4 regions of the Streptomyces sp. NPDC059010 genome follow, and region 2 is predicted to be linked to each of the others. Evidence: riboswitches for the same ligand, from Rfam matches in the RefSeq annotation. Region 2 holds a riboswitch; each other region holds the start of a gene.
What was found. Region 2 has a riboswitch for cobalamin ahead of ACFWYS_RS19860 (prenyltransferase/squalene oxidase repeat-containing protein). Riboswitches for the same ligand answer to the same signal wherever they lie in the genome.
Positions count from the first base shown of each region.

Region 1: it holds a riboswitch for cobalamin, as region 2 does, so the genes downstream of both, metE (5-methyltetrahydropteroyltriglutamate--homocysteine S-methyltransferase) here and ACFWYS_RS19860 (prenyltransferase/squalene oxidase repeat-containing protein) in region 2, are expected to answer to the same signal.
Region 3: it holds a riboswitch for cobalamin, as region 2 does, so the genes downstream of both, ACFWYS_RS12920 (ribonucleoside-diphosphate reductase subunit alpha) here and ACFWYS_RS19860 (prenyltransferase/squalene oxidase repeat-containing protein) in region 2, are expected to answer to the same signal.
Region 4: it holds a riboswitch for cobalamin, as region 2 does, so the genes downstream of both, ACFWYS_RS04165 (CbtB-domain containing protein) here and ACFWYS_RS19860 (prenyltransferase/squalene oxidase repeat-containing protein) in region 2, are expected to answer to the same signal.

Region 1 is NZ_JBHYJA010000021.1:120,370-128,605, forward strand. It holds gene metE (5-methyltetrahydropteroyltriglutamate--homocysteine S-methyltransferase) at 1-1,727, opposite strand, end outside; cobalamin riboswitch at 1,884-2,108, opposite strand; gene ACFWYS_RS23700 (3-hydroxybutyryl-CoA dehydrogenase) at 2,107-2,979, opposite strand; gene aceB (malate synthase A) at 2,976-4,529, opposite strand; gene aceA (isocitrate lyase) at 4,651-5,934, opposite strand; gene ACFWYS_RS23715 (short-chain fatty acyl-CoA regulator family protein) at 6,203-7,714, shown strand; gene ACFWYS_RS23720 (APC family permease) at 7,744-8,236, opposite strand, start outside.
Region 2 is NZ_JBHYJA010000017.1:26,633-31,776, reverse strand. It holds gene ACFWYS_RS19875 (aldehyde dehydrogenase) at 1-1,374, opposite strand, end outside; gene ACFWYS_RS19870 (MBL fold metallo-hydrolase) at 1,549-2,577, shown strand; gene ACFWYS_RS19865 (nuclear transport factor 2 family protein) at 2,631-3,071, shown strand; cobalamin riboswitch at 3,154-3,276, shown strand; gene ACFWYS_RS19860 (prenyltransferase/squalene oxidase repeat-containing protein) at 3,391-4,599, shown strand; gene ACFWYS_RS19855 (SCO2322 family protein) at 4,596-5,144, shown strand, end outside.
Region 3 is NZ_JBHYJA010000010.1:135,715-143,950, forward strand. It holds gene ACFWYS_RS12910 (ATP-binding protein) at 1-410, opposite strand, end outside; gene ACFWYS_RS12915 (GNAT family N-acetyltransferase) at 564-1,070, shown strand; cobalamin riboswitch at 1,106-1,263, shown strand; gene ACFWYS_RS12920 (ribonucleoside-diphosphate reductase subunit alpha) at 1,388-3,784, shown strand; gene ACFWYS_RS12925 (ribonucleotide-diphosphate reductase subunit beta) at 3,784-4,797, shown strand; gene ACFWYS_RS12930 (hypothetical protein) at 4,710-4,949, opposite strand; gene ACFWYS_RS12935 (GlxA family transcriptional regulator) at 5,042-6,007, shown strand; gene ACFWYS_RS12940 (cytochrome P450) at 6,037-7,416, opposite strand; gene cyc1 (epi-isozizaene synthase) at 7,413-8,236, opposite strand, start outside.
Region 4 is NZ_JBHYJA010000003.1:80,123-88,358, forward strand. It holds gene ACFWYS_RS04155 (bifunctional 3-(3-hydroxy-phenyl)propionate/3-hydroxycinnamic acid hydroxylase) at 1-1,382, shown strand, start outside; gene ACFWYS_RS04160 (acetoacetate--CoA ligase) at 1,379-3,349, shown strand; cobalamin riboswitch at 3,597-3,737, shown strand; gene ACFWYS_RS04165 (CbtB-domain containing protein) at 3,774-3,995, shown strand; gene ACFWYS_RS04170 (CbtA family protein) at 4,017-4,775, shown strand; gene ACFWYS_RS04175 (hypothetical protein) at 4,985-5,338, shown strand; gene ACFWYS_RS04180 (histidine phosphatase family protein) at 5,387-5,983, opposite strand; gene ACFWYS_RS04185 (hypothetical protein) at 6,275-6,568, shown strand; gene eno (phosphopyruvate hydratase) at 6,817-8,097, opposite strand; gene ACFWYS_RS04195 (winged helix-turn-helix transcriptional regulator) at 8,200-8,236, shown strand, end outside.

The DNA of each region.
Region 1 (8,236 bases), on a different contig from region 2:
CAGGCGAGCATGGTGACCGGCCCGGTGAGCATGCCCTTGACCGGACGGGAGGTGAGGGACTGGGCGTACGACGTCCAGCGCACCGTCATCGGTACGGGGCGGGAGATGTCGCCGGCCAGGATCGGCGGACGGACGTAGCGGGTGCCGTAGGACTGGACCCAGCCGTGCTGGGTGGCGAGATAGCCGGTCAGCTGCTCGGCGAAGTACTGGACCATGTCGTTGCGTTCGGCCTCGCCGTGCACCAGGACGTCCAGGCCCGCCTTCTCCTGGAAGGCGATCACCTCATGGATCTCGGCCCTGATGCGGTCCTCGTAGCCCGCCGTGTCGATCCGGCCCGCCCTCAAGTCCGCCCGTGCGGTGCGCAGTTCGCCGGTCTGCGGGAAGGAGCCGATGGTGGTGGTCGGCAGCAGCGGCAGACCGAGGTGGGCCCGCTGGGCCGCGGCCCGCTCGGCGTACGGCCGGGAGCGGCGCGCGTCGGCCTCGGTGACGGCGGCGGCACGCGCCCGGACGTCCGGGTTCCGGGTGACCGGGGAACCCGCGCGGGAGGCCAGGTCGGCGCGGTTGGCGGCGAGTTCGGCGGCGATGGTGTCGGTGCCCTGGGCGAGGCCCTTGGCGAGGGTGACGATCTCCCGCGTCTTCTGCTGGGCGAACGCGAGCCAGCGCAGGATCTGCGGTTCGATGTCCCGCTCGGCGGACGCGTCGAGCGGCACATGCAGCAGGGAGCAGGAGGCCGACACATCGACCCGGTCGGCCAGGCCCAGCAGGGTGCCGAGGGTGGCGAGGGACTTCGACAGGTCGTTGACCCAGATGTTGCGCCCGCTCACGACACCGGCGACCAGGCGCTTGCCGGGCAGTCCGCCGACGGCCGCGAGCGCGTCCAGGTTGGCGGCCGCGGACTCCGTGAAGTCCAGCGCGAGCCCCTCGACCGGCGCCTTCGCCAGCACCGGCAGCGCCTCCCCGAGCCGGTCGAAGTACGAGGCGACCAGCAGCTTCGGCCGGTCGGTGAGAGCGCCGAGGTCGCGGTAGGCGCGTTCGGCGGCGTTGAGTTCGGCCGGGGTGCGGTCCTGGACCAGGGCGGGTTCGTCCAGCTGCACCCACTGGGCGCCGGCCGCGCGCAGGTCGGCGAGGATCTCGGCGTACACCGGCAGCAGCCGGTCGAGCAGGGTGAGCGGCTCGAAGTCGGCGGCCACGCCGGGGGCCGGCTTGGCGAGCAGCAGATAGGTCACCGGGCCGACCAGGACCGGCCGGGCCGTCAGACCGAGGGCCACGGCCTCCTCGAACTCGGCGACCTGCTTGGCGGAGTCGGCCACGAACACTGTCTCGGGGCCCAACTCGGGCACCAGATAGTGGTAGTTGGTGTCGAACCACTTGGTCATCTCCAGCGGCGCCACGTCGCTGGTGCCGCGCGCCATCGCGAAGTACCCGTCGAGCGGGTCGGCGGCGACGGCGTCCCGGTGCCGGTCGGGGACGGCGCCGACCATGACGGTGGTGTCGAGGACGTGGTCGTAGTACGAGAAGTCCCCGGTGGGGACCTCGTCGATGCCGGCCTCGGCCAGCTGCCGCCAGTTGCCGGCTCGCAGGCCGGCCGCGGTGGAGCGGAGCTCGTCGGCGGTGACGCGGCCCTTCCAGTAGCCCTCGATCGCCTTCTTCAGTTCCCGGTTCGGGCCCTGCCGGGGGTAGCCGTACACGGTGGTCCGTGCTGCCGCGGCTGCGGACTCGGTGGTCACGGAGATCTCCTTCGCGAGATGAATCCCTGAGATCCCGGCGACGGGGGACGAGAGCGCGAAGGGGTGACGGAACCGGACGGCAACGGCCCCTGGCCGCCCGTTCGGTATGCACGCCGACCCGCCCTCGGGGTCACCGGGATGTCCGCGCGCGGAATCGTCCGCGCACGGGCAGTTGGCAGGTCTTCGGACTCGCGGGCACGTCCTCATCACCCGAGGACACCTACTGGCCGTCGCTTCCCAGGCCCGGTACGTCGGACCCAGTGCGTATGACGGCGGTCGTTCCCGCTCACCGCTGCGGGGCAGTCCCGGATTCCCACCGGGTTCCCTCTTACGACGCATCCCGCCTGGCGGACGGGGCGAACCAGCTGCACCGGCAACCCTAGATGCCGGTGCCGTACATGTGAAACCCTCGCCCGGTCTTACGGCCCAGCAGTCCCGCCTCGACCATCCGCTGGAGCAGCGGGGGAGGGGCGTACAGGGGTTCCCTGAACTCGTCGTACAGCGACTCGGCGATCGAGGCGACCGTGTCGAGGCCGATCAGGTCCGCCAGCCTCAGCGGGCCCATGGGGTGGGCGCAGCCCAGCTCCATGCCGGCGTCGATGTCGGCCGCGGTGGCGAACCCGGACTCCGCCATGCGGATCGCGGCCAGCAGGTAGGGCACGAGCAGCGCGTTGACGACGAAACCGGCGCGGTCCCGGGAGCGGACGACCGTCTTGCCGAGCACCCCGGTGGCGAACTCCTCGACCGCGGCGGCCGTCTCCGGAGCGGTGTGCAGGGAGGTGACGACCTCGACCAGCGGCAGCACGGGCACCGGGTTGAAGAAGTGCAGTCCCACCACGCGGTCGGCGCGGCCGGTGGCCATGGCGAGGCGCATCACGGGCAGGGAGGAGGTGTTGGTCGCGAAGACCGCCGCCGGATCCGCCACGATCTTGTCGAGCGCGGTGAACACCTCCACCTTGGCGTCGGCGTTCTCGACGACGGCCTCGATGACGAGCTGCCGATCCGCCAGGTCTTCCGGACAGCCGGTGAAGACCAGCCGCGTCAGCGCGCCCTGTGCTTCGGCCTCCGTCAACTTGCCCCGCCTGGTGGCCCGTTCCAACGAGGCGGCCACGCGCTCCCGGGCGGCCCGGGCCGCGACGGCGTCGGCCTCGCACACCACGGTGTCCAGCCCGGCCCGGGCACAGACCTCCGCGATCCCGGCCCCCATCTGCCCGCCGCCTACCACGCCGACGCGCCTGAAGTCCCCGCTCATGCCCCCTCCTCCACTCGTCGCACGAGGTGCTGCGTGTACGCGTCCGGGGTGAAGAACAGCGGCAACTCACCCGCCATCGCGGTGCGTTCGAAGAGCGCGCGAATCTCGTCCAACGGCGCCCACGGATCCTCCGCACCCAGCGAAACCAGCTCCTCTTCGAGCAGCCGTACCACCGTCTCCCGCTCGACCACCCGGTGCCGCAGCCACTGCCAGATCTGCACCCGGGCGATCTCCGCGCTCGCCGCGTCCTCCATCAGCCCGTACAGCGCGACGGCACCCCGCCCACGCAGCCAGGCGGCGAAGTACCGCAGCGCCACGGCGACATTGGCTCGCACACCCTCGGCGCTCGGCGGCCCGCCGGTCCGGCGCACCGACAGCAGCTCGGCCGCCGTCACCTCGACCTCGTCACGCGTACGGTCGATCTGGTGGGGCCGGTCCCCGAGGACCCCGTCGAACACCTCCCGGCACAGCTCCACCAGCCCGGGATGCGCGACCCCGGATCCGTCGAAGCCGTCCTCCGCCTCCCGCTCCTTGTCCAGCCGCACCTTGGCGACCGCCGCCTCGTGAGCGGCCGGATCCTTGCCCGGCACCTGGGCGGCCATACCACCGACGGCATGCGCGCCCCGCTTGTGACAGGTACGCACGAGGAGTTCGGTGTACGCCCGCAGGAAGGGCGCCGTCATCGTGACCTGCCCGCGCTCCGGGAGCAGGAAGTCGGTGCGGTGGCCGAAGGTCTTGATCAGGCTGAAGAGATAGTCCCAACGGCCCGCGTTGAGGCCGGAGGAGTGCTCACGCAGCTCGTAGAGGATCTCCTCCATCTCGAAGGCGGCGGTGATCGTCTCGATGAGCACGGTGGCGCGGACCGTGCCGCGCGGGATGCCGAGGAGTTCCTGCGCGGTGACGAAGATGTCGTTCCACAGACGGGCCTCGTACCGGTTCTCCAGCTTCGGCAGGCAGAAGTACGGCCCGTGACCGGCGTCGATCTGACGCCGCGCACCGTGGAAGAAGTACAGCCCGAAGTCCACGAGAGCGGCGGGCACGGGCCGGCCGTCGAACTCCAGATGCTCCTCATCGAGATGCCAGCCCCGCGGCCGGACCACGATGGTGGTGGCGGGCTGCTCGCGATTCTCGATGGCGTCGATCAACGTGAGCTGGCCGTCGATGACGTTGTCCCAGGTGGGGGCGGTGGCATCCGCGAAGTCCGCCATCCACACATCGGCCCCGGAATTGAGCGCGTCGACGGCCGTCCGGCGATCCGGCGGCCCGGCGATCTCCACGCGCCGGTCGGCCAGCCCAGGGGCGGGCGGTGCGACACGCCAGCTGGGATCGGCGCGGATGCCGGAGGTGACCATGGGGAAGTCGAGCGGCGAGCCAGAGCCAAGGCGCAGCGCCTGCCGACGCCGTTCCTTGAGAAGTTCCAGTCGGCGTTCCCCGAAGGCCCCGACCAGCCGGCCGACGAAGTCCAGGGCGGCCGGGGTGAGGACCTCGTCGTGCCGGTGACCGGGAGCGGCGAGCACGCGCAGCCAGTGTGTAAGTGCGGTTGCGGACATGGGGATTCTCCTGAAAAGGGCTGAGGGACCGCGCCCCTCAAAGGGGCGCGGGGCTGTGCTGATATGCGGCTCCGCCGCGCGGGCGCGACCAGCCACAACCGGCCCGCAGCCCGCCCACGACCTAGTGGAACTGCTCCTCCTCGGTCGACCCGGCCAGAGCCGTGGTCGAAGAAGCCGGATTGACAGCAGTCGAAACCAGATCGAAATACCCCGTACCAACCTCCCGCTGATGCCTGACGGCAGTGAACCCATGCTGCTGCGCGGCGAACTCCCGCTCCTGCAGCTCGACATACGCGGTCATACCGTGCTCGGCGTACCCCCGGGCCAGGTCGAACATCCCGTGGTTGAGCGAGTGGAACCCGGCCAGCGTGATGAACTGGAACCGGTACCCCATCGCCCCCAACTCCCGCTGGAACTTGGCGATCTGGTCGTCGTCCAGCGCCGCCTTCCAGTTGAAGGACGGCGAGCAGTTGTACGCCAGCATCTGGTCCGGGTACCGGGCATGGATCGCCTCGGCGAACTCCCGCGCCTGCGCGAGATCCGGCGTACCGGTCTCCACCCAGATCAGGTCGGCGTACGGCGCGTAGGCGAGCCCGCGTGCGATGACCGGCGCCATCCCGTTGCGCACCCGGTAGAACCCCTCCGCCGTCCGCTCCCCGGTCACGAACTCGGCGTCCCGCTCGTCGACGTCACTGGTCAGCAGACTGGCCGCGAGCGCATCCGTACGCGCGACGATGAGCGTCGGCACACCGGCGATGTCGGCGGCCAGCCGGGCCGCGTTCAGGGTGCGGATGTGCTGCGAGGTCGGTACCAGGACCTTGCCGCCGAGGTGGCCGCACTTCTTCTCGGAGGCGAGCTGGTCCTCGTAGTGGATACCGGCGGCCCCCGCCGCGATCATCGCCTTGGTCAGCTCGAACGCGTTGAGCGGGCCGCCGAACCCGGCCTCCGCGTCGGCGACGATCGGCGCGAGCCAGTCGGTCGTGTCCTCGCCGCCCTCCGCGGTGGCGATCTGGTCGGCGCGCAGCAGCGCGTTGTTGATCCGGCGGACCACCTGCGGCACCGAGTTGGCCGGGTACAGGCTCTGGTCGGGGTAGGTGTGCCCGGCCAGGTTGGCGTCGGCGGCGACCTGCCAGCCGGACAGGTAGATGGCCTGGAGTCCGGCCTTGACCTGCTGGACTGCCTGGCCGCCGGTGAGCGCGCCCAGCGCGTGGACGTAGTCGCGCTCGTGCAGCTGCCGCCACAGCCGCTCGGCGCCGCGCCGGGCCAGGGTGTGCTCCTCACGGACGCTGCCGGAGAGCCGTACCACGTCCTCGGCGGTGTAGGTGCGCTCGATGCCCTGCCAGCGCGGGTCGGTGGCCCAGCGCCGCGCGAGTTCCCCGGCCGCCTGCGTGCTCGCCTCTGCCATGACTGTCACCGTCTCCTCGGTCTGTGCTGAGTGCCAATCCGTGTGCCTGGACAGGCAGGGATTGGCACTGCGTGTCTCGTGCTGAGTGCGAACCAGTGCAACTCGCTGGCCGCACCGACGACTTTGGCACTGGCACTGAGTGCCAACAACCGTGGACCGTTGCCAACTTCTGCGAATCTTCCGGCCCTCGTCTGCCAACTTTGCGAAGGGAGGCGGCGGGTGCTCCTCGCGTACGCTGCCCCTGTCCGCACACGGAGGAGGGGCCGAAGTGAGCAAGACCTACGCGGGCGCGCGGCTGCGGCGGCTGCGCGAGGAACGCCGGATGAGCCAGGCCGAACTCGCCCGCGCCCTGGACATCTCCCCGAGCTATCTGAACCAGATGGAGCACGACTCCCGTCCGCTCACCGTGCCCGTGCTGCTGCGGCTGACCGAGACGTTCGGGCTCGACCCGGGCTTCTTCTCCGAACGTGACACGACCCGGCTGGTGGCCGACCTGCGCGAGGCGCTGGCCGGGGAGATCGCCGAGTCCCGGGTCTCCTCGTCCGACCTCGCCGAACTGGCCTCGCGCATGCCGGCGGTGGCGCAGGTGCTGGTCGGACTGGGCCGCCGCAACCAGGCGCTGTCCGAGCGGCTCGCGGACGGGCGCGACACCGGCCACGCGGCGCCGCACTCACCGCACGAGGAGATCCGGGACTTCTTCTACCGCCGCCAGAACTACCTGCACGAGACCGACCTCGCGGCCGAGCACCTCGCCGCCCAGATCGGCATCCGGCCCGGAGAGGTCATCGGCACCCTCGCGGCGAGACTGACCGACGCCCACGGAGTCCGCCTGACCACCGAAGCCGGAGACCGTCCGAACCCCCAATACACCGGCGGTCGACCGCACCCCCATGACACCGGCAGTCGACCGCACTTTCACGACACCGGCAGTCGTCCGCACCCCCACGACACCGACAACCGGCTCCACCACTACGACGCGACGACCCGCACCCTCCACCTCTCCGGCCGCCTCCGCCCCGGCCAGCGCGCCTTCCGGATGGCGACCCAGCTGGCCCTCCTCGAATACGGCGACGACCTGGACCGCCGGGCCGCCGAGGACTTCGAACCCGGCTCGCCCGCCCATGCCCTGGCCCGGATCGGCGTCGCCCACTACTTCGCCGCCGCGCTGATCCTGCCGTACACCGCCTTCCACGCGGCGGCCGAGGAGGTGCGCTACGACATCGAGCGGCTCACCGACCGCTACGGCCTCGGCTACGAGACCGTCTGCCACCGCCTGAGCACCCTCCAACGGCCTCGGCTGCGCGGGGTGCCCTTCTCCTTCGTCCGGGTGGACCGGGCCGGGAACATGTCCAAGCGGCAGTCGGCCAGCGGGTTCCACTTCTCCCGGGCGGGCGGCACCTGCCCGCTGTGGAACGTCTACGAGGCGTTCGCCGCGCCCGGCCGGATCCATGTCCAGATCGCCGAAATGCCGGACGGCCAGCGGTACTTGTGGGCCGCCCGGGTGGTCACCCGGCACCGCGGCGGCTGGGGCGAGCCGGGGCGGACGTACGCCATCGGCCTTGGCTGCGAGATCCGCCATGCCCATCGGCTCGTCTACTCCGACGGCCTCGACCTCGCCAACACCGCCGCGGCCACCCCGATCGGCATGGGCTGTCGCGTCTGCGAGCGCCTCGACTGCCCCCAGCGGGCCGCGCCGCCGCTCGGGCGCCGGCTGCGGATCGACCAGAACAGCAGCACGTTCGTGCCTTATCCGGTCGAGAGCGGGGACGGAGCCGGCTGATCAGGGCCGGCCGAGAGTGACCGGCATCGTCAGTGCTCCCTGTCGCCGTGGACGAGATCGGGGTCGACCACCTCCGGGCGTTCCGCCCAGTAGGCGGGGGCCGTCAGACGCCACACGACCATGAGGATCACACCCGCGAGGGTGATGCCGATGCCGATGACCAGCGGCGGGCCGAGCCCGAACCACGAGACGCCGCTGTAGGAGTTCGCGGGATCGGACATGTCGGAGACCGACTCCACCAGCAGCCAGGCCAGCAGTCCGGCGCCCACCAGGGGGCCGAGGCCGATGAGGACGAAGTGGTGCAGGCTCTCGGTGAGATGGCGGCGGTAGTAGACCGCGCAGGCGACGCCCGTGAGCGCGTAGTAGAACGCGATCAGCAGGGACAGCGCGGTGAGCGAGTCGAAGAGGGCGTTCTCGCTGATCCGGCGGACGGCGATGTACCAGGCGATGGCGATGCCGGCCACCCACCAGGTGCTCACGTCGGGGGTGCGGAACCGTGGGTGGATGTGGGCGAAGTGCCTC
Region 2 (5,144 bases):
GCCCGAGTTCTTGTAGCCGCCGAACGGGCCCAGCATGTCGAGACTGAAGGTGTTCACCGAGTAGGTGCCGGTACGGACCCGGCGCGCGACCTCGATGCCGTGCGCGGTGTCGGCCGTCCAGACGCTGCCGCTCAGGCCGTAGTCGGAGTCGTTGGCGATCTTCACGGCCTCGGACTCGTCGCCGTAGGGGAGGAGGCAGATCACCGGCCCGAAGATCTCCTCGCGGGCGATCCGCATGGAGTTGTCGACGTCCCCGAAGAGCGTCGGCTCGACATACCAGCCCCGCTCCAGCCCCTGTGGGCGCCCGCCGCCGACCAGGATCTTCGCGCCCTCCTCCTGGCCGATCCGGATGTAGTCGAGGTTCCTGCGCTGCTGCCGCTGCGCCACCAGCGGGCCCACCTGGGTCGCCGGGTCCAGCGGGTCGCCGACCACCAGCGCGCCGGCCGCCGCGGCGAAGGCCTCGGCGAACTCGTCGTAGCGGGAGCGCGGGAGCAGGATGCGGGTCTGGGCGACGCACGCCTGGCCGTTGTTCATCCAGGCCGCCGGGACGACTCCGGCGACGGTCGCCTCGACGTCCGCGTCCGGCAGGACGACGGCCGCCGACTTGCCGCCCAACTCCAGTGTCACGCGGGTGAGATTGCGGGCGGCGACCTCCATGACGCGCTTGCCGGCGGCCACCGAGCCGGTGAAGGAGACCTTGTCGACCGACGGGTGCCCGACGAGGTACTCGCTCACCTCGCGGTCCGCGGGAAGGATGGACAGCACGCCCTCCGGCAGCCCGGCGTCCTTCGCGATCTCGGCGAGGAGATAGGCGTCCAGCGGTGACTCGGGCGACGGCTTGAGCACGACCGTGCAGCCGGTGAGCAGCGCGGGGGCGAGCTTGGCGGCGGCGACGAACTGCGGGACGTTCCAGGGGACCACGGCCGCCACGACGCCGACCGGTTCGCGCCGGACGAGGATCTTGCCGAGGACGCCGTCGCGGGTCTCCTCGTAGGTGAAGTTCCGCGCGACCGTGATCGCCGCGTCCCAGACCATCATCGCGCCGAGGGCCTGGGCGAGGACGCTCCAGGAGTACGGGGAGCCGTTCTCGGAGGAGATCACGCGGGCGATCTCCTCGTGCCGTACGGCGATTCCGTCCTTGATGCGGGTGACGACCTCGATGCGCTCGTCGAGGCTCATCCGTGGCCAGGGCCCCTCGTCGAACGCCTTGCGCGCCACCGCCACCGCCCGGTCGACGTCGGCCGACGAGGCATGCGGGACGCGTCCGATGACCTCCTCCGTGTGCGGCGAGATCACCTCGATGACGTCCTTGCCCAGGGGGTCGGTCAACTCCCCGCCGATGAACAGCTGTCCGTGTTCCACGAGCTCGGTCATGGCCGACTGCCTCCCCGGAGCGCAACTCTGACGATCCATCAGATCTACGCACTGATACCAGTTCCGCCCCGAGTAGTCCACGGACCGCACGTAGATGACTCGGGCTCCCATCGGAACCTGTTCTAGTTATAGTGATCCGGTCGGCCGGAACGTGTCGCGGCGATTGGGGAACCCATGACGCAGATGTACGACCACGGCGGCGGCGTGAAGTCGATCCGGGTCCCCATCCCCGACAACCCTCTCGGCCACACCCTGGTGTACGTCGTCGACACCGACCGGGGCCCGGTGCTCGTCGACACCGGCTGGGACGACCCGGCGTCCTGGGACACCCTCGCGGAGGGGCTCGCGGCCTGCGGCACCGCGCCCGCCGAGATCCACGGCGTGGTGATCACCCATCACCACCCCGACCACCACGGCCTGTCCGGCAAGGTGCGCGAGGCCTCCGGCGCCTGGATCGCGATGCACGCGGCGGACGCGGCGATCGTACGGCGCACCCGGACGACGCGGCCCGAGCGGTGGTTCTCCTACATGGCGGCCAAGCTCACGGCGGCCGGCGCCCCCGACGCGCACGTGGCCCCGCTGCGCACCGCCCGCCGGCCGAGCACGCTCCCCGGCTTCTCCCCCGCCGCACCCGACCGCGAGATCGTCCCCGGCGAACTCCTCGACCTCCCCGGCCGCCGCCTGCGCGCGATCTGGACCCCGGGTCACACGCCCGGCCATGTCTGCCTGCACCTGGAGGAGGACCACCCGGCCCGGCTCCCGGGCCACGGACGCCTGTTCTCCGGCGACCATCTGCTCCCCGGGATCACCCCGCACATCGGCCTCTACGAGGACCCCGACGACACGACCGTCACCGACCCCCTGGGCGACTACCTGGCCTCCCTCGAACGTGTCGCCCACCTGTCCCCCGCCGAGGTCCTCCCGGCCCACCAGCACACGTTCACCGACGCGCCGTCACGCGTACGGCAGTTGCTGGACCACCACGAGTCCCGCCTCACCGGCCTCCTCACCCTCCTCGCCGAACCCCTCACTCCCTGGCAGCTCGCCGAGCGCATGGAGTGGAACCGCCCCTGGGACCAAATCCCGTACCCCTCAAGGAACATCGCGATCGCGGAGGCGGAGGCGCATCTGCGACGCCTGGTGAAGCTGGGGAGGGCGGAGGCGGTGACGGGGAGCGAGCCGGTGACGTACGTGGCGGTCTGAGGCGACGTCCGTGGCGGCTTGAGGTGACGTACGGGGCCGTTTAATACGTGCCCATGGAGCTCCTTCTCGCCGAACGCGCCTGTGAGCGCGTCATCATCGACTTCGTCCACCGCCTCGACCTCGGCGAACCGGCCTCTGTCGCCGAGCTGTTCACCGAGGACGGCGTCTGGTCCTGGCCGGAGGGCGATCGGTCGGTCGAGGGCAGGGACGCGCTTCGCGCGTACTTCGGCTCCCGCCCCGCCGACCGGCTCTCCCGCCGCATGATGTCCAACGTCCTCGTCACGGTCACGGCCCCGGACACGGCGACCGCGACCTCGTACTTCACGACCTACCGCGTCGACGGCCACGAGGGCGGCATCGTCCCGGCGGGCCCGCCCGTCCAGATCGGCCACTACGAGGACGCCTTCCGCAGACAGCCGGACGGCACCTGGCTGCTCACCTCGCGGACCCTCCACCTCCCCTTCGGCGGCCCCACCCCGAGGGCCGACGGCTGAGCCTCCTGTGCTGCGGGGGTCGCGCCGCCGGGCCCGACCGCCCGCCCGCACAGGCGCCCCTCAGGGGGCCGGTTACGGGCGGGTAGAGTGTCGGCGTCGTCATCACACCCGTACAGGGGGAAGCCGGTGCAAAACCGGCGCTGACCCGCAACCGTGAGCCTGCAACTGGCAAGCCGGATCGCCCGGTACGGATTCGTGACCGGCTCACGTACCCCGGCAGTGGGCCGGAGTGCGGCACCGTCGAGGTATACGGAGCCGAGCCGCCCGGGGGTCCTCCCTGTGCTGCCCGGTTCCCCTTAGGGAAGGGCACCCGCCGATCATGTACGTCCGCCGCAGCGCCGCGGTCCTGGCCGCCGTCACCGTGATCGGCGTCGCGACCCCGGTCGCCCAGGCCGCCACCCCGTCGCCGTCCGCCTCGCTCCCGGCCGGGCTGTACGGCACCACCGACCCGACGTACGACGGCGTCTGGCGCCAGTCGCTCGCGCTGATCGCGCAGAACCGGATGAAGCTGGAGCCGGCCGCCAAGGCGGTCGACTGGCTGGCCGGGCAGCAGTGCGCCGACGGGGCGTTCACGGCCTTCCGCGCCGACCCTTCCAAGGCGTGTGACGCCAAAGCCATGGTGGACACCAACAGCACGGCCGTCGCCGTCCAGGGCCTGGCCGCGGTCGGTGAGCGCGACACCGAGGTCAAGAAGGCGGTGACCTGGCTGAAGTCCGTGCAGAACAAGGACGGCGGCTGGGGCTACACACCTGGCGGAGCCAGCGACGCCAACTCGACGTCCGTCGTGATCGGGGCGCTCCACGCCTTCGGCGACGACCCCGCCGAGATCCGCAAGGACGGCAAGTCACCCTACGACGCTCTGCTGAAGCTCGCCCTGCCGTGCGCGAAGGGCGGCGCCTTCGCCTACCAGCCCGACAAGAAGGGCAAGCTGTCGGCCAACGCGGACGCTACGGCTGCGGCCGTCGTCGGCGCGCTGGGGATGGGCATATCGCCGCGGGGCGGTGAGAAGAAGGACATCGCCTGCACCGACGCGGCTGACCTCACTCCGGAGCAGGCTTCGGCCAACGGCGCCTCCTACCTGGCGGACGCCGTGGCGAAGGACGGCCACCTGAAGTCCGCCCTCGCCGGCGCCGAGGACCAGCCCGACTACGGCAACACCGCCGACGTGGTCGTCGCGCTCGCCGTACAGGGTGGTGCCTCGGCGGCCCAGAAGCCCCTGGAGTGGCTGGAGAAGAACGCCGCGGCCTGGGCGAAGCAGAGCGGCCCCGCCGCCTACGCCCAGCTGATCCTCGCCGCCGACGCGGCGGGCGCCGACCCGCGTGACTTCGGCGGCACGGACCTGGTCAAGCAGCTCAACGCACAGGGTCCCGCACCGCGGACGACGGCGGCGGAGTCGGCAAAGGCGTCCGAGCAGAAGGCGGACGACGACAACGGCGTCGGCGTCTGGTGGATCGTCGGCGTCTGCCTGGTCGCGGGCATCGGCGTCGGCTTCCTGCTGAGCGGCCGCACCAAGGGCCGTCGCCCGTGATCCGGCGCACGCTCGCCACGCTCCTGGCCGCGCTGGTCCTCCTGACCGGCGCGGCCCAGGCCGCCCAGGCGACCGGCTACCGCTACTGGTCCTTCTGGGACCGCGCCGGCGACACCTGGACCTACGCCACCCAGGGCCCCTCCACCGCCCGCCCCTCCGACGGCGACGTCCAGGGCTTCCGGTTCGCGGTGAGCGAGGACTCCAAGGACGCGGCACGGCCGAGGGGCGCCGCCGTGTTCGAGGTGATCTGCGCGCGCACCCCGGCCCAGGACGGCAAGAAGCGGGTGGCGCTGGTCATCGACTTCGGTACGGCGGCGGACGCCCCGTCGGGCGAGACGCCCCCGGCCCGCCGTACGGTATGCGCCCGCGTGAGCGAGGACGCGACCGCGGCAGAGGCCCTCGCAGCGGTGGCCGAACCCCTGCGCTACGACACGAACGCCCTGCTCTGCGCGATCACCGGATACCCGGAGAAGGGGTGCGGCGAGCAGGTGTCGGGAGCGAAGGAACCGACGGCCGCGGAAGACCAGAACGCCTCTGGGAAGAGC
Region 3 (8,236 bases), on a different contig from region 2:
TCCCGCAGCCGCTCGGCGATGACCTGGGCGATCTCCTCCCGGCCCACGATCTCGGCGGTGTCCGACCCGGCGGTGAGCACCAGCCCGCGCGGGTCGTCGCGGGCCTTCGCGAGGTAGCGCCGCTTGGTCCAGCGGTACCACCAGAACAGAAACAGGGTGGCGGCGATCGACGCGGTGAGCACCGGGCCGACGAAGCGCATGACGGTCTCGAAGCCCGCGTTCCTCCTCCGCCACTGTTCGAAGCCGGTCGTGTCCTGTGTGATCAGGATGTACACGCCCTCCGCGACCCAGGCCACCAGCGCGAGGGCGGCCACGATCCAGACGACCCGGGTGACGTTGGTGTAGGAGATCCAACGGCGCCATTTCCTGGGGCGGGTGGTGCCGCGTCGGGCCTCCCGATGGATCGTCATCGTGCGTCTCCTTCCGAGAGGGGCTCTCGAAACGGAGGGACCACGGGCGTCGGCACCTACCTCCATGGAAGCACTCCCGAGGCGCCCCGCAACCCGGCGGCCCCGGCGAAAACCCCAGGCCCGCGGTACTGCCCGTCCGGCAGACTCGGGGCCATGGACCTCGTGATCCGGCAGGCGGAACCCGGCGAGTACGACGCCCTCGGCGACATCACCGCCCGGGCCTATCTCCAGGACGGTCTCCTCGACTTCGGCGAGAGCGACGAGTACCTCGGCGAGCTGAAGGACGTGGCGAGGCGCGCGGCCGCCGCCGAGGTGCTGGTGGCCGTCGAGAACGGCCGGCTGCTGGGCGGCGTGACCTTCGTGCCGAGCGGTGGGCCCATGGCCGACATAGCCGGCCCCGGCGAGGCCGAGATCCGGATGCTCGCCGTCGACCACACGGCTCGCGGGCGCGGCGCCGGAGAGGCCCTGGTGCGCGCCTGCGTCGACCGGGCGAGGGCCACGGAGGGCTGTGTACGTATCGTCCTGTCGACCCAGCGCACCATGCACGGCGCGCACCGCATCTACGAACGTCTGGGCTTCGTTCGCACACCCGGCCGCGACTGGAACCCCGTCCCGCAGCTGGACGACATCACTCTCCTCACCTATGAGTTGACGCTCTGAAACCAGCGCGACACAACATCTGGGGGTGGCGTGGCGGGTGAGCACAAGATGTATGCTCGTCCTCGCTGTCGTCGCAGGGGAATCCGGTGCGAATCCGGAACTGTCCCGCAACGGTGTACTTGTGCATGTCTGTTCTCAGCAACGCCCTGCACAGGAGTCAGTCCGAGGACCTGCCGACAGCGCGCCCGGCCACCCGGCCGGTGCGCCCTGACGTCCGGGCCTCGTGGAATGGGCCGGTGGACGCGACGCCCCGTGCGCTCGTGTGCTGCCGCCTGCCCTCCGCAAGGCCCCCGTGCCGAGCGAGGGAGAGCCCCCACGTGACCATCGCGCCAGCAGACCCGGCCTCAGCCGCCCCGACCGTCCCTGCCGTCGCCCCCGACGAGGACGCCCCGGGAACCGCGCTGCTGCGGATCCTCACCGAGCTGACCGCCGACCTCCCCGACGCCGACGCCGGCCGGGTCGCCGCCGCCGCGCTGCGCGGCCGGTCCGCCCGCGCGGACGAGGCGGAGCTGCGCGAGCTGGCCACCGAGGCGGCCGCCGGTCTCATCTCCGAGGACCCCGCCTACAGCAGGCTGGCGGCCAGGCTGCTGACCATCTCCATCGCCGCCGAGGCCGCCTCGCAGGGTGTGACGTCCTTCACCGAGTCGGTCGCGGTCGGCCACCGCGAGGGTCTCATCGCCGACCGCACCGCCGAGTTCGCGCGTCTGCACGCGGCCCGTCTGGACACCCTGGTGGACACGGCCGCCGACGACCGCTTCGGCTACTTCGGCCTGCGCACCCTGCACAGCCGGTACCTTCTGCGGCACCCCCTCACCCGCAAGGTGATCGAGACGCCCCAGCACTTCATGCTGCGCGTCGCCGCGGGCCTCGCCGAGGACGACACGACCCGGTCGGTGGACGAAGTCGCCGCGCTCTACGGGCTCATGAGCCGCCTCGACTACCTCCCCTCCTCCCCCACCCTCTTCAACTCCGGCACCCGGCACCCCCAGATGTCATCCTGCTACCTCCTGGACTCCCCCCTGGACGAGCTGGACTCCATCTACGACCGCTACCACCAGGTCGCCCGCCTCTCCAAGCACGCCGGCGGCATCGGGCTGTCGTACTCCCGTATCCGCTCCCGGGGTTCGCTGATCCGGGGCACCAACGGGCACTCCAACGGCATCGTCCCGTTCCTGAAGACCCTCGACGCCTCCGTGGCCGCGGTGAACCAGGGCGGCCGGCGCAAGGGGGCCGCCGCGGTCTACCTGGAGACCTGGCACTCCGACATCGAGGAGTTCCTGGAGCTGCGGGACAACACCGGCGAGGACGCCCGGCGTACGCACAACCTGAACCTCGCGCACTGGATCCCGGACGAGTTCATGCGCCGGGTCAACGCCGACGAGCTGTGGAGCCTGTTCTCCCCGTCGGACGTGCCCGAGCTGGTCGACCTGTGGGGCGAGGAGTTCGACGCGGCGTACCGGAAGGCCGAGGCCGCCGGGCTCGCGAAGAAGACCATCCCGGCCCGTGACCTGTACGGCCGCATGATGCGCACGCTCGCGCAGACCGGCAACGGCTGGATGACCTTCAAGGACGCCGCCAACCGCACCGCCAACCAGACGGCCCTGCCGGGCCATGTCGTCCACTCCTCCAACCTCTGCACGGAGATCCTGGAGGTCACCGACGACGGCGAGACGGCGGTCTGCAACCTGGGCTCGGTCAACCTGGGCGCCTTTGTCGACCTGTCGACGGGTGACATCGACTGGGAGCGGCTGGACGCCACCGTCCGCACGGCCGTCACCTTCCTGGACCGTGTCGTCGACATCAACTTCTACCCGACCGAGCAGGCGGGCCGGTCCAACGCCAAGTGGCGGCCGGTGGGCCTGGGCGCGATGGGCCTGCAGGACGTCTTCTTCAAGCTGCGGCTGCCGTTCGACTCGGCCGAGGCCAAGGCGCTCTCCACGCGTATCGCCGAGCGCATCATGCTCGCCGCGTACGAGGCGTCCGCCGACCTCGCCGAGCGGTCCGGCCCGCTGCCGGCCTGGGAGAAGACCCGCACCGCCCGGGGCGTGCTGCACCCCGACCACTACGGCGTCGAGCCGACCTGGCCGGAGCGCTGGGCCGCACTGCGCGGCCGTATCGCCACGACCGGTCTGCGCAACTCCCTGCTGCTCGCCATCGCGCCGACCGCCACCATCGCGTCCATCGCCGGTGTCTACGAGTGCATCGAGCCGCAGGTCTCCAACCTGTTCAAGCGCGAGACACTGTCCGGCGAGTTCCTCCAGGTCAACTCCTACCTGGTCGACGAGCTGAAGGCGCTCGGCGTCTGGGACGCGCGCACCCGTGAGGCGCTGCGCGAGGCCAACGGCTCGGTGCAGGACTTCGCCTGGATCCCGGCGGACGTACGGGCCCTGTACCGCACGGCGTGGGAGATCCCGCAGCGCGGGCTCATCGACATGGCGGCAGCCCGCACCCCGTTCATCGACCAGGCCCAGTCCCTGAACCTCTTCCTGGAGACGCCGACCATCGGCAAGCTCTCCTCGATGTACGCGTACGCCTGGAAATCGGGCCTGAAGACGACGTACTACCTGCGCTCACGCCCGGCGACCCGCATCGCCCGCGCCGCGCAGGGCCGGAGCGCCCAGCCCGAGAAGACCATCCCCGTCCAGCAGGTCGCCGAGCCCGACGCCGTCGCCTGCTCCCTGGAAAACCCCGAGTCCTGCGAGGCCTGCCAGTAATGAGTACCCGTAACGCCAACCTTCTCGACCCGGGCTTCGAGCTGACCCTGCGCCCGATGCGCTACCCGGACTTCTACGAGCGCTACCGGGACGCCATCAAGAACACCTGGACCGTGGAGGAGGTCGACCTCCACTCGGACGTCGCCGATCTCGCGAAGCTGTCCGAGGGCGAGCAGCACATGATCGGCCGGCTGGTCGCGTTCTTCGCGACGGGCGACTCGATCGTGGCGAACAACCTGGTGCTGACGCTGTACAAGCACATCAACTCCCCGGAGGCGCGCCTGTACCTGTCGCGCCAGCTCTTCGAGGAGGCCGTGCACGTCCAGTTCTATCTGACGCTGCTGGACACCTATCTCCCCGACCCGGAGGACCGGGCGGCGGCCTTCGACGCCGTCGAGAACATCCCCTCGATCCGGGAGAAGGCCGAGTTCTGCTTCAGGTGGATCAACGAGGTCGAGAAGCTGGAGAGCCTGCAGACCAAGGCCGACCGGCGTCGCTTCCTGCTCAACCTGATCTGCTTCGCCGCGTGCATCGAGGGCCTGTTCTTCTACGGCGCCTTCGCCTACGTCTACTGGTTCCGCAGCCGGGGCCTGCTGCACGGTCTGGCCACCGGCACCAACTGGGTGTTCCGCGACGAGACGATGCACATGTCCTTCGCGTTCGACGTGGTCGACACCGTCCGCAAGGAGGAGCCCGAGCTCTTCGACGACCAGCTCCAGGAGCAGGTCACCGACATGCTGAGGGAGGCCGTCGAGGCCGAGCTGCAGTTCGCGCGCGACCTGTGCGGTGACGGCCTCCCGGGCATGAACACCGACTCGATGCGGCAGTACCTGGAGTGTGTCGCCGATCAGCGCCTCACGCGCCTCGGCTTCGCTCCGGTGTACGGCTCCGAGAACCCCTTCTCCTTCATGGAGCTGCAGGGTGTTCAGGAGCTCACCAACTTCTTCGAGCGGCGTCCGTCGGCGTACCAGGTGGCGGTGGAGGGCACCGTCGACCTGGACGAGGACTTCTGAGCCTCGCTCCTGTCGCGTTCCTGGGCCTCCCTGATCTGACGGTCGATGCGCCGGTCGTGCACGATCCCGATCACTGACGGGAGGACCAGGAGGACGAACATGCCGAGCACGGCGACCATGGCGAGCAGTGTCTGGGTCTGTTCTGTAGTCATGACACCACTGTCGCGCCGGACACTCCTTACGAACAGTGGCAGGACTGCCGCACACCCTCGATTTACTGCCAGCCGCGAGGCACACTGGCAGCATGCTGAGAAACGTGGCCGCCGTGCTCCTGGACGGTGTGCACCCCTTTGAACTGGGCGTCGTCTGCGAGGTCTTCGGGCTCGACCGCAGTGACGAGGGGCTGCCCACCTACGACTTCGCCGTCGCCTCGGCCGAGGGACCGGCACTCGGCACCCATGTCGGCGGACTCACCGTCTCGACGCCGCACGGCCTGGAGCGGCTGGAGGAGGCCGACCTGGTCGCCGTGCCCGCCGGGGACGACTACCTCACCCGCACCTATCCGCCCGAGCTCCTTGACGCCCTGGTCAGGGCCGTGGACCGGGGTGCGCGGGTGCTCAGCGTCTGCTCCGGCGTCTTTGTGCTGGGCGCGGCCGGACTGCTCGACGGGCGGCGGTGCAGTGTGCACTGGCGGCACGCCGGGGAGCTGTCCCGACGGCACCCGAAGGCGATCGTCGAACCCGATGTGCTCTACGTCGACGAGGGGCCGGTGATCACCAGCGCCGGCACCGCCGCGGGCATCGACGCCTGCCTGCACATCGTGCGGCAGGAGCAGGGGCCCGAGGTGGCCAACAAGATCGCCCGGCGCATGGTGGTGCCGCCGCACCGGGACGGCGGACAGGCGCAGTACATCGAGCGCCCGCTGCCCCGCTCCCAGTGCGACACGGTCGGCGAGGTGCTGGCGTGGATGGAGCGGCACCTCGACGAGGAGGTCACCGTCGAGCAGCTCGCCGAGCGCGCGCACATGTCCCCGCGCACCTTCGCCCGCCGCTTCCAGCAGGAGACCGGCACCACCCCCTACCGCTGGATCCTGCGCCAACGGGTGCTGCTGGCCCAGGAGTTGCTGGAGGCGACGGACGAGACGGTGGACACGATCGCCGGTCGAACAGGGTTCGGCACGGCGGCCGCACTGCGCCACCAGTTCGTCCGCGCCCTGGGCACGACCCCGAACACCTACCGCCGCACTTTCCAGGGCCCGACCGCCGCGTAGCCCGTCGCCGCCGGCCAGGCCCTCGCCCTCTAGTCCCTCGCCACCGGCCGCAGCAGCAGTGTGTGCGGGTGCAGGGTGATACCCACCCGGGTGGTGTCGTTCGAGGCGGGCGCCTGCTCGAAGCGGTACCTGGCGGACAGGGCCGCCGTGATCAGCGTCAGCATCGCCATGGAGAAGTGGTCGCTCGGACACTTGCGGTTGCCGACGCCGAACGGGCTCATGGCGTATTTCGGCACGTCCTTGACGCGTTCCGGAAGCCAGCGGTCGGGGTCGAAGTCAAGGTTGCGTGCATACGACTTCGGGTCGCGCTGGATGGCGTAGGGGCTGTAGACGATGTCGGACCCGGCCGGAATGCGATAGCCACCGAGTGACGTATCGGTCACCGCCCGTCGGGTCAGAATCCAGATCGCGGGGCGCAAACGGATCGCCTCCACGACGACATTGTTGGTGTGCCGGAGCCCACGGACGTCCTCGAATGCCACGGGTCGCCCACCGGTGACTGATTCGACCTCCGTGCGTACCTTGTCGGCGTGTTCCGGGTGTTCCGCGAGCACATGGAGCAGCCACAAGATCGTGGAGGCCACGGTTTCGGTGCCGGCGGTGAATATCGCGACGACCTGATCGTGGATCTCCTGCTCCCCGATGGGGTCGCCATTCTCGTCCTTCGCCTCCAGCAATGCCGTCAGCAAATCGTCCGGCCTTTGACCGGATGCGCGGCGTTCGGCGACGACCTCGTCGACCAGGAGATGAAAATCGGCCAGAGCGCCGTTGAATGCGCGGTTGGCCGGGAGCGGCAGGTTGTAAAGCGGCCCGAGCGGGATCACCATCCGCCGGTACATGCCGCGGAACAGGGTGTCCAGCGCCGCGCACAGCCGGTCGGCCCGCTCGTCCATGTACGCGCCGCGCAGCAGACAGCGGGCGACGATCCGCACCGCGATCCGGAAGGACTCGGCGGTGCAGTCGATGGTCTCGCCGGGCTGCCAGCGCTCGGCGAGCGCATGCGCCTCCTCCTCCATGATCGGCCCGTACCCGGGTATGGCGTCGAGCCGGAAGGCGGGCTGGATGGTGCGTCGCTGACGGCGGTGCCGTGGGCCGTTCGCCGTGGCCACGCCCTCTTTGCCGAGCAGGCTTTCCAGGGACTCCCACAGCGGCCCGGCGATCTCGAAGTCGGTACTCAGCGCCAGCGCGCCGGTGAGGTCCGGCGTGGTGACGGCGTACACCGTCTTCGGCCCGAGCCTGAGCCGTACGACGTCGCCGTGCTCGCGCAGCGCGGCCATGAAGGCCAGCGGATCACGGACCATCTTCCAGCCATGACCGAGAAGCGGAACCGCTCCGCCCGCGAGGGGCGGCTCACGCAGTTCCACGGCCGTACGGGGCCGGTCCTGCGGCGTTACGGACTCGACGCTCATTTCTCACCTGCCGCTTCGTTGTCGACGTACGGGGGCGTCGACCGGTCCTCCCAGCTGTCGACCCGGTAGCGGCCGGACTCGTGGTGGAACCAGTAGACCGAGCTGAACCAGTTGCGCATATTGGTGACGCAGGACCGGACGGCAGCGCTGAGTTCCTTTCCCCACAGCGTGCCGTCGGACAGGGAGTCGGCGAATTCCAGGGCCTCCCGCTCGGCCAGCAGGAAATCGGATATGCAGCCCTCGACCCGCTGCCGTACTTCCGTCACCGCTTCTTCCAGGGACATCCCTTTGTGGGTGATGAGACTGATCCCGAGATTGTGGACGTCATCACCCGCAATTTCCTTCGGGAATGAGCACAGATCGTTGTACCAGGCGGCGAATTCCTGACTGAGCAACGCCGCCCGCCGATACACCGGATGTTTTCTCACACGGTCCGGCAGCTCCAGCCCCGCGCTCGGCTCCAGCAGATCGGTCCATATCCAGTGCGCGAAGGTGAGCCGGCGCAGTGCGAGGTATTCCTCGACGGAGGGGATGATTCCCTCGGTACGGTTGCGGAATTCCCGGTCGTACGCCTCGATCACCGTGTGGAAGTGGCGGGCGAACCGGGCGTTCCAGGTGCGGGGAAGGAACGAGTACAGCCGCACCAGACCGTCCGCGAACCCCGCGACCAGCGGGTCCCCGTGGTGCAGATGCTCCCTGGGGGAGTCGAGGGCGGCGTGCAGGCGGAACCTCAGTCGCCGCCAGGCGGCGGGGCGGTAGTGGACGATGTCGCGGTCGTGCCGGTCGTCCCAGACGAAGAACCACGCGCTGAAGTCCGCAA
Region 4 (8,236 bases), on a different contig from region 2:
CCGCGGGTGTGGCAGACCGGTTCGCCGCGATCTCCCGCCCCGCGCGCGGGTTGCGGCTGCTGGATGCCCGGCACCGGGTGATCGCCGAGTTCCGACGCTCCCCGCACGGTCACCACGGCTTCCCGCAGACCAGCATGTTCGACCAGCCCGAGCTGGAACGCCTGCTGCGCGCCGAGCTGGCCCGGTACCCGGAGTGCGAACTGCGGAGCGGAGCGGAGGTCGAGTCCCTGCAACAGGACGGCGCCGGACCGGTGCGCGTGACCTACCGTGACGAGGACGGCGAGCACCTGGCCGACGCCGACTACGTCCTCGGCTGCGACGGCGCCAACAGCCTTGCCCGCCAGGCCATCGGCGCGGTGTGGGAGGACCTGCGCTTCGAGGAGCACTGGACCGTCGTCGACGTCCGCACCAGCCTGCCCGTCCGCTGCTGGGAGGGCGTGGACCAGGTCTGTGACCCGCACCGCCCCGCCACCTTCATGCGGATCGGCGAGGACCGCTACCGCTGGGAGTTCCGGCTGCGGGACGGCGGACCCGTGGACCACGAACGGCTGCGCGAGCTGGTCGCGCCGTGGGCCGACCTCTCGTACGGCGCCGACTTCCACGTCCTCCGGCAGGCGCAGTACACCTTCCGCGCCCGCATCGCCGACCGCTGGCGCCGCGGCCGGGTGTTCCTGCTCGGGGACGCCGCACATCTCACCCCTCCGTTCGTGGGACAGGGGCTGTGCGCGGGCCTGCGCGACGCCCACAACCTGACCTGGAAACTGGCCCGAGTCCTCCAACAGGGCGCTGATGAAAGGCTGTTGGCAACCTACGAGAGCGAACGCAAGCCGCACGCCCGCCATGTCATCCGACTCGCCGTCGCCACGGGCTGGGCCATGACCGGAGGCCAGGACCGCGCCGCCGCCCTGCGCCGGCAGGCCGTGAGCGCGGCCTGCCGCATCCCCGGTGTGACGGGCGCCGCCACCCGCAACCTCAGTCGTGCCCTGCGACCGGGACCGCTGACCCGCCGCAGCCGGCTCGGCGGCACCCACTGCCCACAACCCTGGCTGACCGTCACCGGCCGGCCCACGCGCCTCGACGACCTGCTCGGAGACTCCTTCGCCGTAGTGACCACGGTGCCGCTCCCGCCGGCCGCGCGTGCCCTCGCCGACGCGATCGGTGCCCGGGTCGTGGACGACGCGGGGGAGGCCATCGCCACGTGGCTGCGGACCGGCCGCGCGGACGCCGTCCTGCTGCGACCGGACCGCGTCGTCCTGGACGTCGTCCCGTCGGGCGGCGACGACTTCACCGCCACCGACGCCTGGGCGCCGCTGCTGTGCACGACCCGGCGCCGCCACGAACAGTCCCCGACCGAAGCCCTGTTGAGGAGCAACGAACGATGAGCACGCCCTTCTGGACCCCCGACCCGGAGTCGGCCGCAAGCAGCCGCATCGCGGACTTCGCCCGGCGCCAGGGCATCGACGCCGACGACTACGCCGCTCTGCACCGCTGGTCCGTCACCGACCTCGAAGGGTTCTGGGGCGCGGTCTGGGAGTACTTCGACATCGAGGCGGCGACCCCGTACGAGAGCGTGCTCGCCGAGGAGCGGATGCCCGGCGCCCGCTGGTTCCCCGGCGCCACCCTCAACTACGCCCACCACGCCCTGCGCGGTCTCGCGGGCGACGACGTCGCGGTCATCGCGCTGGACGAGACCGGTGCCGGATACGAGGTGACCGGGGAGCGGCTGCGAGCCCAGGTCGCCTCGGTCGCGGCGACCCTGCGCGAACTGGGCGTCGGGCAGGGCGACCGTGTGGTCGGCTATCTGCCCAACACCCCGCACGCGATCGTCGCGTTCCTGGCCGCCGCGAGTCTTGGCGCCGTGTGGTCGGTGTGCGGGCAGGACTACGCCCCCAAGGCGGCCGCCGACCGCTTCCGCCAGCTCGAACCCACCGTGCTGATCGCCGCCGACGGCTACCTCTTCAACGGCACCACCCACGACCGCCGCGAGGCCGCACGCGAACTGGCGGGCGCGCTGCCCACCTTGAAGGCGACCGTCCTGGTCGACCACGTCGGCCTCCCGGGGGCCCTTTCCACGAACTACCCCTCCCTGGTGCTCCCGTGGGAGGACGCGGCGACCCGTTCCGAGGAACTCGCCTGTGTGCCGGTGCCGTTCGACCACCCCCTGTGGGTCGTCTTCTCCTCCGGCACCACCGGCCTGCCCAAGGGCATCGTCCACGGCCACGGCGGCGTCCTTCTGGAGCACCTCAAGACCCTCGGCCTGCACTCCGACCTCGGCCCCGGCGACCGCCTCCTCTGGTACACCACCACCCACTGGATGATGTGGAACCTGGTCGCCTCCACCCTCCTCACCGGCGCCACCACCTGCACCTACGACGGCAGCCCGGCCCCGCTCACCCAGCCGGACATCCTGTGGGACCTGGCCGCCCGCCACCGGGTCACGCTCTTCGGCACCAGCCCGCAATACCTGCTCGGCATGGCCAAGTTCGGCGTCGAGCCCGCCGTACACGACCTGGCGTCGATCCGCGCGGTCGGCTGCACCGGCTCCACGCTCCCCGACTCCGCCTACCCTTGGGTCCGCGACCATGTCGGCACCGAGGTCCTGCTCGCCTCCACCAGCGGCGGCACCGACGTCGTGTCCGGCTTCGCGGGTTCGGCACCCACCACCCCGGTCTGGGCGGGGGAGCTGTCCGCACCCAACCTCGGCGTGGCGCTGGCCGCGTACGACGCCGGGGGCCTCCCGGTCGTGGACCAGGTGGGTGAGCTGGTGGTGACCCGTCCCATGCCGTCGATGCCGCTGTACTTCTGGAACGACCCCGACGGCGGCAGGTACCACGACGCCTACTTCTCGGTGTACCCCGGTGTGTGGCGGCACGGCGACTGGATCACCGTGACGGGCCACGGTTCGGTGATCGTCCACGGCCGCTCCGACTCGACGCTGAACCGCAACGGCGTACGCCTCGGCAGCGCCGACATCCACGACGTCGTCGAACGCCTCCCCGAGATCACGGAAGCCCTGGTCATCGGCATGGAGGAGCCGGACGGCGGCTACTGGATGCCGCTGTTCGTCGTCCCGGCGGCCGGCATCGAAGTAGACGACGCCTTGCGCGACCGCATTCGCGATGCGATCCGCACCGGCGCCTCGCCCCGCCACGTCCCCGACGAGATCCTCGCCGTCCCGGCCGTCCCGCACACACGCACCGGCAAGAAGCTGGAGCTCCCGGTGAAACGGCTTCTCCAGGGCGCCCCGGTCGAGCAGGTCGTCAACCCCGCCGCCGTGGACGAGCCCGACCTCATCGACTACTACGCCCAACTGGGAGCAGAACGGCGCAGCCGCAGGAGGCAGGGCTGAAACACCTCCAGGCGGGTCGGGCACAGGGTTGAGTTCTACGGCGCCGAACATTTGGGCCTGGAGGCGTGGTCCGTACGCGCACAGGGCGGATGCGGCGTGGCGAGAGGGGCCCACGTTGCGGATGCACCGTGAGGCGGGTGATGTCGACCGAGCCGGTGCCCGGTTGGGCGGTGATTGCGGAGGGCGGCGCAGGTAAGGGTTGGGTGAGAGCGGAGGGTGGTCGGTCCGTGGGGCATTGGGCATGTACCGGTCGAAGAGTAGTGTCGGCTCGATATCGACGACGGCAGAACGGAAGCCGGTGGGAATCCGGCACGGTCGCGCCACTGTGTGCCGGCCCCTTGGAACGGGGCGGCGAGTCAGACCCGTAGCCGTCGTCATGTGCACCACCGAGATGGGACGCGAACTCCCTTAAGGAGGCCTTGCCATGGCCCAGCATGTCGCTCAGCCGACCGCCACCACTCCCGCTCTCCCCGCCAAGCTGCCGATCGGCGCGATCGTCCCGTGGGCGGTCTTCTTCGGCATCCTGATGCTGGTCCTGCTGTACTTCGTCGGCGCAGAGCAGGGCGCCACCGCCGTCGTCTCCGGCGAGGACGTCCACGAGTGGGTGCACGACGCCCGCCATCTGCTCGGGTTCCCCTGCCACTGACGCCGCGGAGCCACCACCCTCATGAACTCCGCAATCGTAAGAAACCTGCTGGTGCGGGGCATGCTGGCAGGGCTCGGCGCGGGTGTGCTCGCGCTGGTCGCCGCCTACTTCCTCGGTGAACCGAGCGTCGGCAAGGCGATCGGCTTCGAGGAGGCGCACGCTCCCGCGCACGAGCACGAGGTCGAACTCGTCTCCCGGAGTCTTCAGTCCACCGCCGGCCTGGCCACCGGTGTGCTGATCTACGGGGTCGCCTTCGGCGGTATCGCCGCTCTCGTCTACTGCTTCGCCCTCGGCCGTGTCGGCCGGTTCACCCCGCGGGCCACCGCGTTGCTGCTGTCCGGCTGCGCGTTGCTCGCCGTCTATGTCGTGCCGTTCCTGAAGTACCCGGCCAACCCGCCGGCCGTCGGTGACCCGGACACCATCGGCAAGCGGACCACGCTGTACTTCCTGATGATGGTGCTGAGCGTGCTCCTCGCGATCGCCGCGACCATCCTGGGCAAGCGGCTCGCCCCGCGGTTCGGGAACTGGTGGGCGAGCGTGGGAGCGGTCGTCGCGTTCGCGCTGGTGATCGGAGTGGCGTACGCGTTCCTGCCGGCCGTCAATGAGGTGCCCGCGGACTTCCCGGCCACGGTGCTGTGGCGGTTCCGGCTCTCCGCGCTGGCCATGCAGGTCACCCTGTGGGCAGGGTTCGGGCTCGTCTTCGGCGAGTTGGCCGAGCGGCTGCTGAACCCCAGGCCGGCCGCCGCGGCGTCGTCTTCGACGGTGGCCGCCCCCGGCTGATCAGGACGCGACGCCCCCAGCCGATCTGGACGTGACCATGCGCGATGCGCGAGGGCCCGCGGAACCGTCCGGGGGCCCTCTCGCGTTCTTCGGACATCCGACCGACCCCGGCCAGGACATGACCCGACGATCCGAGCGACCACACCGACGGGACAGCGACCACACCGACGGGACGGGGACGGCCGAGGCCAGCACAGCGGAGGAGCCCCGTGGCCAAGCACCCCCAGCCCCGCCGTATCACCCTGGGCGGCCGTGAGGCCGTCGCCCTGACGCCGGAGGAGTACCGGCAACTCCTAGCGAGCCGACGGCAGATCGGCGGCCAGAGCGCCCGGGTGCGGGTGCTCGCCCAGCAGGCGAGGCGCACCGAGGAACTGCTGAGGGAGTTGGAGACCCTGGTCGCCGCTCCGGAGGCGGGCCCCGGTGCGCCGACCGGGAGACCGTCGGCGGACTGCTCCGGTGCGTGCCGCGCCGCCGAAGTGCCGGGGGAGACGAACGCGGACCCGGGCTGTCTGCGGTGCGCCATCGCGGCGCTGTTGCGCCGTCATCGCGATCCGAGCGCCTGAGAGCCTGATTCCTTCCTGAGCGCCGCACGCTCACGTACTTTCCCGCCGTCACCCGTCGTCGCCGGCCGCCCGCGCGTGCAACGGCCGTCCCAGCCCGAGGTTCCAGCGGCCGGACCGTCCGCTGATCGCCGTCGCCGTCAACGGCGGCACGTCGACCCGCCAGAAGGCCGCCGCCGGTGCGTCCAACACATGCACCACCACGGCCCGTACGACGTCGGGCTCCACGACGGCGACGGTACGGCCCTCCCTCCGTGCCGCGCCGTCCAGCCACCGCCCGACCCGCAGGCACAGGTCCCGCACCGACTCCCCGCCGTGCGGCGCGGACGCGGGGTCGGCGAGCCACTGACCGACCGCCGCCGGCTCGGCGCCGCCGACCTCGTCAAGGGAAAGGCCCCGCCAACGGCCGACGTCCAGCCCGGCGAGCTCCACACTCGGCTCGCCCGCACCGAGTTCCAGTGCCTCGGCGGTCTCCCGGCAGCGCACGCTGGGCGACCTGACCACCAGAGCGGTGGGTGGCAGCACCCCGGCCGCCGCGCGCGCGTGCGTCATGCCGATGTCGTCGAGCGAGGTCGCCCCGTCGTCGAAACGGGGCCGACGCAGCGAGGGGTTCATCGCGGGGGAGACGAAGGTGACGCGGCTGGTCATCTGGCTCATCTTTCTGCCGGTGGTCGGGTGGAGAGGGTGCCCGGTGCGTAGTTGGCGCTGCTCGGCACCCGCTTCGGTGACCTTCTCGTACCACCATGTCGAAGCGCGGGGGCAGTTGCTCGCCGAGCCGCCCACCGTCCGCGTCGGCCCTGCCGTTCATCTGAGTGGAGCAAGATCGCGAGCCGTCGGCGTGGCAGAGGGATATATTGCGACTTTTCCAATTACCCTCTCATCACTGTACGAAGCGGATCCCTCACGGATCGCACCCACCTCACTCCATCGGAGAAAGACATGCACAAGCTTCGCAAGGCTGCCGTCCTGGCCGTCGCCCTCGGCAGCGTCGGACTGCTGGGCGCCGGCACGGCCAACGCCCAGGGTCTCGACGGCGGCGGCAAAGGCGGGGACCAGGTCAGTGTCCTGCAGAGCTCCAACTGCAAGTCGCACGACCTGAACGTCGACGTCCTCGGCCAGGTCGGCGTCCTCAACGGTGCGCTGGGCAACGCGCTCAACGGTGAGGGCAACGCCGGTGGGCAGGACGGCACGCACCTGGGCTCGTCCATGGGGTGCAGCAGCAGCGCCCTCTGAGGCGACTGCCCGAACGGGGGGCCGCTCGGCGCGGACCGGTGCCACAAGGCGAGACCTGCCGGTGGAGTACGGGCCGTGACACACGGCCCATGGGGTCCCGCTGGCGGCACCGCACCGGCGTCCCGCGAGCCGTACTGACCGGCCGCGGGACGATGTGGATGCCGCCGGGTTGACTGCCCCTCGGAAGCCGGGCGGGGGCCTGATCCATGACCCTGGGTCGGGCCCCCGCCCGGTCTGCCGGGTGGGTGTCAGCGGCGCAACCCCAGGGCCTCCCGCCCCGCGTACCGCGCCTGCGTCCCCAACTCCTCCTCGATCCGCACGAGTTGGTTGTACTTGGCGGTGCGGTCGGAGCGCGACAGCGAACCCGTCTTGATCTGGCCGCAGCCGGTGGCGACGGCGAGGTCGGCGATGGTGGTGTCCTCCGTCTCACCGGAACGGTGGGACATCACGACGGTGTACCCGGCGCGGTGCGCGGTGCCGACGGTGGCCAGCGTCTCGGTGAGGGTGCCGATCTGATTGACCTTCACCAGGATCGAGTTGGCGATGCCGTCCCGGATCCCGGCGCGCAGCAGCGCCTCGTTGGTGCAGAACACGTCGTCACCCGTGAGCTGGCACCGGTCGCCGAGCCGCGCGGTCAAAGCGCGCCAGCCCTCGTGGTCGTCCTCGGCCATCGGGTCCTCGATGGAGGCGACGGGGTAGCGGTCGACCAGTGCCGCGAGGTGGTCGGCGTGCTCGGCGGGGGTCCGGCGGACGCCCTCGCCCGTGTAGTCGTAGACGCCGTCGCGGAAGAACTCCGACGTGGCCGGGTCCATCACCAGGGTGATGTCGGTGCCCGGCTTGTAACCGGTCTGCTCGATGGCGCGTACGACGAAGTCCAGCGCCTCCTCCGCGGTGCGCAGGTCGGGTGCGAAGCCGCCCTCGTCGCCGACGTTCACGCTGTGCCCGGCGGCGATCAGGTTGCCGCGCAGGGTGTGGAAGACCTCCGAGCCCATCCGGACCGCCTCGGCGAAGGTGGCCGCACCGATGGGCGCGATCATGAACTCCTGGAAGTCCAGCGGATTGTCGGCGTGGGCACCGCCGTTGACGATGTTCATCATCGGCACCGGCAGCACCCGGGCGTCGACCCCGCCGACGTAGCGGTACAGCGGCAGCCGGTGGGAGGCCGCGGCGGCCTTGGCGGCGGCCAGGGAGACGCCCAGGATCGCGTTCGCGCCGAGACGTGCCTTGTCCGCCGTGCCGTCCAGGTCGATCAGTGCCGCGTCGACGGTCGCCTGGCCGTCGGCGGCCAGTCCGACCACGGCGTCGGAGATGGTGTCGTTGACGGCGTCGACGGCCCGCCGCACCCCCTTGCCGTGGAAGCGGTCGGGGTCGCCGTCGCGCAGCTCCACCGCCTCGCGGGCTCCGGTGGAGGCGCCGGACGGTACGGCCGCACGGCCGAGCGATCCGTCCGAGAGCTCCACGTCGACCTCGACGGTCGGGTTGCCCCGGCTGTCGATGATCTCGCGTCCGACGACCCGGCTGATGACCACGGGCACGCTGCAGCTCCTCACGTTCGGTCCGTCGCGATGACGACGGGGCTAAGTTCCAGCAGGGAACAAAGTGAGTTCCGAAAAGGAACCTACTATGGGTGCATGAGGATGCACAACGCCGACGAGACCTGCGGGATCG